Regions from separate parts of the Sphingobium sp. KKT206 genome, predicted to be linked through region 2. Evidence: riboswitches for the same ligand, from Rfam matches in the RefSeq annotation. Region 2 holds a riboswitch; the other holds the start of a gene.

Region 1 (3,413 bases), on a different replicon from region 2:
CGGCGACCAGCTGGATCGAATAGCCCGACACGAAACGCGCGGCAAAGCCCAGCCGGCGCAGCAATTGCACCAGCAGCCAGGCCGAATCGCGGCACGATCCCGTGCCGATCTCCAGCGTCTCTTCCGGCGTCTGCACGCCCGCTTCCATGCGAATGACATAGCCGACCTGCTGTTGCAGGCGGCGGTTCACCTCGACCAGGAAATCGACCGTCCGGCTTTGAAATCCATCATATTGCGCCACCATCGCGTCGAACATCGGCCCTTGCGGTTCGATGTCGAAATAGGCGGCGAGGTCGGTCTTCAGCTGATCGTCATAGGCGAAGGGGTAAGTCTCCGCATAAGGCTCGACGAAGAAATCGAACGGATTGATGATGTCGAGGTCCGCGAGCAGATCGACCTGGATGCGGAAATGGTCGACCGGATCGGGAAACACCACGCGCGCCAGCCAGTTGCCGTGCGGATCCTGCTGCCAGTTCAGGAAATGGTTCGCCGGTTCGATCTTCAGCGCATAATTGGGGACTTTGGTCCGGCTATGCGGCGCGGGGCGCAGGCGGATGACCTGCGGCCCCAGGCGGATCGGGCGATTATAACGATAGGCGGTGAGGTGGTGGAGTGCGGCTTTGAGCATGGTCGCGATCAAACGCTACCCCCTGCTGCAATGCAACAGCCAATCGCGCGGGGCGTGCAGATTCTAGGGAGTGCCCAGCCGCCCGCGCCGATAGCGCCGCCGCAGCACCGCCCCCGCGATCAGCAGCGGCGTCGCCACCAGCATCAGCGCCATGCCGATCAGGCTGGGCGACCAGCCCATGATGCTGTGCAGGCCAAAGGCCGACGGCGCGAGCAGCAGCAGAAATCCGGCGGTCAGCAGCCATAGTCCCCAACGGCGCGGGCGCACCGCGACCATGCGATATTCATGCCGCCACGCCTTGCGGCCTTCCTTGGTCGACAGATCGGGGGCGGGATGATGAGACATAAGCGCTGGACTCATGCCGCGAACGGATTACCCTGTCCAGCATCCCCGGGGGACCGTCCGCAGACGGTTGAGAGGCAGCTATGTGGCTGCGACCCGTTGAACCTGATCCGGCTAACACCGGCGTAGGGAGGGTCAGCGCGCCGTCACACCGCCCGCCGTCGCTCTCTTCGCCCATGAAGGAGAGACGATAATGGCAGATGTTCCCGCCCGCACCGAAATCGGCGTCACCACTGGTCCCATCCGGGGATCGCGCAAGATCCATGTCGGGCCGCTGAAGGTCGCGATGCGCGAAATCACGCTGGAGCCGGGCAGCGGCGAGGCGCCCGTGCGGGTTTACGACACGTCCGGCCCCTATACCGATCCGACCGCGCAGATCGACATTCGCGCGGGCCTGCCGACGCTGCGTCACGACTGGATCGTTGGGCGGGGCGATGTGGAGGCATATGACGCGCGGGAGGTGCGGCCGGAAGATAATGGGCTGAAAGGGCCGGATCGTAGCGGCGGCGTCGCGCAATTTCCGCTGGGCGCGCGTCGCCCGTTGCGTGCCAAGGCGGGCGCGAATGTCAGCCAGATGCACTATGCCCGGCGCGGCATCATCACGCCGGAAATGGAATATGTGGCGGAGCGCGAGAATCTGGGCCGGGCGCGGCTGGCCGAATATGTCCGCGACGGGCAGGATTGGGGCGCGGAAATCCCCGATTATGTGACGCCCGAATTCGTCCGTGACGAAGTGGCGCGCGGCCGGGCGATCATCCCCAGCAACATCAACCATCCCGAATCCGAACCGATGGCGATCGGCCGCAATTTCCTGGTCAAGATCAACGCCAATATCGGCAACAGCGCGGTCGCATCCGACGTCGCCGCCGAAGTCGACAAGCTGGTCTGGTCGATCCGCTGGGGCGCGGACACGGTGATGGACCTGTCCACGGGCCGCAACATCCACGACACGCGCGAATGGATCATCCGCAACTCGCCCGTGCCGATCGGCACCGTGCCCATCTATCAGGCGCTCGAAAAGGTCGGCGGCGTCGCCGAGGATCTGACCTGGGAGATTTTCCGCGACACGCTGATCGAGCAGGCGGAACAGGGCGTCGACTATTTCACCATCCATGCCGGCGTGCGGCTGCCCTATATCCCGATGACCGCCAAGCGCGTCACCGGCATCGTGTCGCGTGGCGGCTCCATCATGGCGAAATGGTGCCTCGCCCATCATCGCGAAAGCTTCCTCTACGAGCGGTTCGACGAGATTAGCGAGATCATGAAGGCCTATGACATCGCCTATTCGCTGGGCGATGGCCTGCGCCCCGGTTCGATTGCTGACGCCAATGACGAGGCGCAATTTGCCGAACTCTATACGCTGGGCGAACTGACCAAGCGCGCCTGGGAACAGGATGTGCAGGTGATGATCGAGGGGCCGGGCCATGTGCCGATGCACAAGATCAAGCAGAATGTGGAAAAGCAGCTCGAAGCCTGCGGCGAAGCGCCTTTCTATACGCTGGGGCCGCTCACCACCGACATCGCGCCGGGCTACGACCATATCACCTCAGGGATCGGCGCGGCTATGATCGGCTGGTATGGCACGGCGATGCTTTGCTATGTCACGCCCAAGGAGCATCTGGGCCTGCCCGACCGCGACGACGTGAAGGTCGGCGTGGTGACCTACAAGCTCGCCGCCCACGCTGCTGATCTGGCCAAGGGGCATCCGGCGGCGAAGGTGCGCGACGATGCGCTGAGCCGCGCGCGGTTCGAATTCCGCTGGCGCGACCAGTTCAACCTGTCGCTCGACCCCGACACGGCGGAACAATATCACGACCAGACGCTCCCCGCAGAGGGCGCGAAAAGCGCCCATTTCTGCTCGATGTGCGGCCCCAAATTCTGCTCGATGAAGATCACGCAGGAAGTCCGCGATTTCGCCGCGAAGCAGAATCAGGAAGCCGACGCCTTCATCGCCGCCAATCCTCCCCGGCACGGGGAGGGGAACCATTTGGCGAAGCCAAATGGTGGAGCGCGCGCGCCCCTGGACGCAGCCTCCGCCGAACAGGGCATGGCAGAAATGAGCAAGGTGTTCAGGGAAACGGGGAGTGAATTGTATATGGGGGCTGGGGATCGGGAGCGGGATTGATTTTCAATTGCCAACAAAGTTTCAAAAGGGGGCCGGTGATCGACCGGCCCCCTTTTTCACGGCTTGTTGCTAGGCGTAACGGATGAGCGTCCATGTCGTCGCCGCCCCATTATAAGGAGGCATCCGATTGCCCTCGGCGATCGGCGCGGTGGTGGTCCCATTCGCTGGTTTCCACACCCCGGATTCGGGGCAGTTTTCCCCGGTGCGAGCAGTTGTTCCGATAGGCTTAGACATTGTTTTTCCTTCGTTTGGCGTCAATGATTAGCCACACTCATTGACGGCGTGAAGGAGGGTGCTTTATGCTCCGCCTCGCGTGTC
Region 2 (3,413 bases):
TTGACCCTGTCCCAGCGCAAGGCCTTTCGCGACTATGTCGAGGGCGGCGGCGGTTTCGTAGGGGTGCATGGATCGGCCGGCGATCCGGCGACGTTTTGGGACTGGTATGTCGATACGCTGATCGGCGCGCGCTTTGCCGGGCATCCGATGGAACCGCAATTTCAGGATGCGCGGGTCGTGGTCGAAAATACAAGTCATCCTGTCAATCAGGGTCTGCCCAAGGCGTGGGTCATGAATGACGAATGGTATTCCTTCAAAAGCAATCCGCGTGGGACCGGGGCGACGATCATCGCGACGTTGGACGAAGGCAGCTACAAGCCCGGCGAACCGTTGACGATGGGTGATCATCCCATTGCCTGGACGCGCTGTATTGGCAAAGGGCGCATGTCGTACAGCGCTATTGGCCATCGCCCGGAAACCTACGTTGACGTGCATCATGTACGGTTGTTGGAAAATGCGGTGCGGTGGGCGGGCGATCGACGGGCGACGTGTCAGCCTGAATAGAAAGGCGCTTTAACATAATATATATTATCGATTATTTTGCGATGTTCGGGTGGATTCTAGATCGAAGTGCGAAATCCTAGGATTTATAGGGGTTTGATCCCCTTTCCAGGAAGGCACATGATGAACGGCTACCAGCATCTGGGTTTGGATGAGCGGCGACAGATCTATCAACTGGCTGCAACCGGGCGGTCCGTGCATCAGATAGCAGCGTCGCTGCAGCGACATCGTTCGACCATCTATCGCGAGCTCAAACGTAATCAGCATCTCGATGACGAGCCGGTGTTTCGTGGCTATTTTCCAACGGCCGCACAAACGATGGCGGACAGGCGCCGGGTGCGTGGCGGCAAAATCGCCCGAAAGCCCGAGCTTGCCGCCTATATCGCCGACCGCTTGTCAGCAGCCTGGTCGCCGGAGCAGATTGCGGGATACCTTCGACGCCATCGCGGTAATCGTGAAGCCGTCTGTCACGAGACCATCTACCAGTTCGTCTATGGGCCGGACGGACGAAGCCAGGGCCTGTGGCGCCTTCTGCCTGTTGCCCGTCGATCTCGACGGCAGCGCTATGCGCGCAAGCCCCGCGGTCTGCATATCCCTTTGGCCAACACCATTGGCAAACGCCCTTCCGAAATCGGTAATCGCAGCAGCTTTGGTCATTGGGAAGGCGACCTGATGATCTTCAGGTTGGAATATGGCAAAGCCAACCTCACCTCGCTGGTCGAGCGCCGCAGCCGGTTTACTATCCTCGCCCGCAATCCCAGTCGGCATTCCGCCGGCGTCATGTCGGGAATCCAGCACCACTTGCACATGCTGCCCCCTTCCCTGCGTCAGAGCATCACCTTTGACCGGGGAACGGAATTTGCTGCCTTTGTGACACTCCAGAAGAAACTCGCGATGACGAGCTATTTCTGCCTGCCATCGGCACCCTGGCAAAAGGGCAGCGTGGAAAACAGCAACGGTCGCATACGGCGCTTCCTGCCGTCTGACACGGACCTGGCGTTGCTATCGGATAAGGAAATCCAGGCCGTTGCTGATCGCATCAACAGCACCCCTCGCAAGTGCCTGAACTATCGCACCCCGCATGACGTTCTGGGAGAGCAAATCACCCTCCTCAACGCTCGGTAGATTTGCCATCCAGGGTGGGGCTCGCCCCACCCTGGATGAAATGCTACGCATCCCATGGATGTCGCGCTTCAAATCGAAACCGCCTCGTTTGCGGCTTTTCGATGGATCTAGCCGCAGCATAAACCATCCGTCCCCTCACAATCACGGAAGCGTTTGACGTTCGCACATTCTGCGCATAGTCGCAGGCACATATTCACCCACGGGGTGTCCTGGCGCTGTCAGGGCTGAGACGCGGATCGGGCGCAAGGGGTGCCTAGTCCGCAAACCCGCGAACCTGATCCGGCTCATACCGGCGGAGGAATAGGGACTATGCGTCGTTACGCCATCATCTCGTTTACCTGTCTGTCCACCCTACCCTTCGCATTCGCATTTTCCAATGCGGCGCGGGCGGCCGAAGGGAGCGAGGCGGATCGCATCATCGTCACGGCGCGGGGGCGCGAGGAAGCGGAGATCGGTGTGCCCGATACGGTGATCGTCTATGGTCCCGCCGCTATTGCCGCGCGCAAGATGACGACGATCGATGATTTCATCGCGGCGACGCCGGGCATCTTCATCATCAATGATCAGGATCCAGGTACGAATTTGATATCGGTACGCGGCGTATCGACCAATCGCAGCCAGTCGCCTTCTATCGCTTATATCGTTGATGGTTTGGCGCTGGCCGATTCCGAACTCTTCACCCTGCGGACCTATGATGTCGCGCGGGTCGAGATATTGAAGGGACCGCAGGGCGCGCTGTTCGGGCGCTCGGCATCGGGCGGCGCGATTGCGGTGGCAACGAATGAGCCAGGCCCGGATTGGGGCGGCGAGGCAGCGGTCGGGATCGGCAACGGGCTTAGCTGGACTGCCGATGGCGTGGTCAATGCGCCCCTGTCCGACCGGGTGCAGGTGCGATTGGCGGGTTCCTATCGCAACAGCGAGGGGTTCATCCGCAACAGCTTCCTCGACAAGAAGGTCGATGGCCAGATCAGCCGCAATCTGCGGTTAAAAGCAACAGTGGCGCTGAGCGAAACCGCAATGCTCAAGCTGCGCGCGAGTTGGGCTGACGAGGAGGGCGGCGCGGCCTATATCTCGTCGGGTAATGTGACCGGCCTCTATGGCGGACGGCTTGCAGGCAAAGCGCTGACCGATCCGTTCGGCGATTTCGAGGGGCGTTCGGACCGAAATTATTGGGGCATTCAAGCGACTTATGAGAAACTGCTGGGCGATGCCCTGAGCTTGAGCTGGACCGGCGGCTATGACGAATATCATAAGGATTTTGTCGAGGAACTGGATTTCCGCAACGACACGCCAATCACGCTGGGCGGCATTCCGCTCTTCCCAGATGGTATCCAGCCTATCTCTCAACCCGTTGATATTCTGGCATGGACCAGCGAATTGCGGCTCACGTCGATGACCGATGGCCCGCTACGTTGGCATATCGGGCTGTTTTTCCAGCGGCTGGAGCGCGACCGGACCGACGATTTCGGGCCTTTGCTGTTCGGCGCGGAAGCGTTACGCGCGGAGACACGCTCGAACCAGATCGGTGTCTTCGCTCAGGCGAGCTACGACATTGCGCCGCAGGTCGAACTGACCGCCGCGCTGCGCTACGACCGCGATCGGCGCAAGGAAGATACGGTCGGCTCGACAAGCGGCGCGCTGGTGGCGCAGCGGGCGCGGACGTTTGACAAATGGCAGCCCAAGGTTTCGCTGGCGTGGCGGCCCAATGCGAACCTGACCGCTTATGTGACCGGCGCGGTTGGTTTCAAGGCGGGCGGGTTCAATCCCCTGCCCGGCGCGACGGATGT

The links. Region 2 has a riboswitch for thiamine pyrophosphate ahead of ACZ2HM_RS17985 (TonB-dependent receptor). Riboswitches for the same ligand answer to the same signal wherever they lie in the genome.
Region 1: another riboswitch for thiamine pyrophosphate. It lies ahead of thiC (phosphomethylpyrimidine synthase ThiC); the one in region 2 lies ahead of ACZ2HM_RS17985 (TonB-dependent receptor).

Annotation. Positions count from the first base shown of each region.
Region 1 covers NZ_CM145764.1:3,026,981-3,030,393, forward strand. Annotated here, with positions in the region: gene ACZ2HM_RS14670 (transglutaminase family protein) at 1-628, opposite strand, end outside; gene ACZ2HM_RS14675 (hypothetical protein) at 692-973, opposite strand; TPP riboswitch at 1,010-1,119, shown strand; gene thiC (phosphomethylpyrimidine synthase ThiC) at 1,164-3,095, shown strand.
Region 2 covers NZ_CM145765.1:6,430-9,842, forward strand. Annotated here, with positions in the region: gene ACZ2HM_RS17975 (ThuA domain-containing protein) at 1-504, shown strand, start outside; gene ACZ2HM_RS17980 (IS30 family transposase) at 622-1,626, shown strand; TPP riboswitch at 1,817-1,944, shown strand; gene ACZ2HM_RS17985 (TonB-dependent receptor) at 1,936-3,413, shown strand, end outside.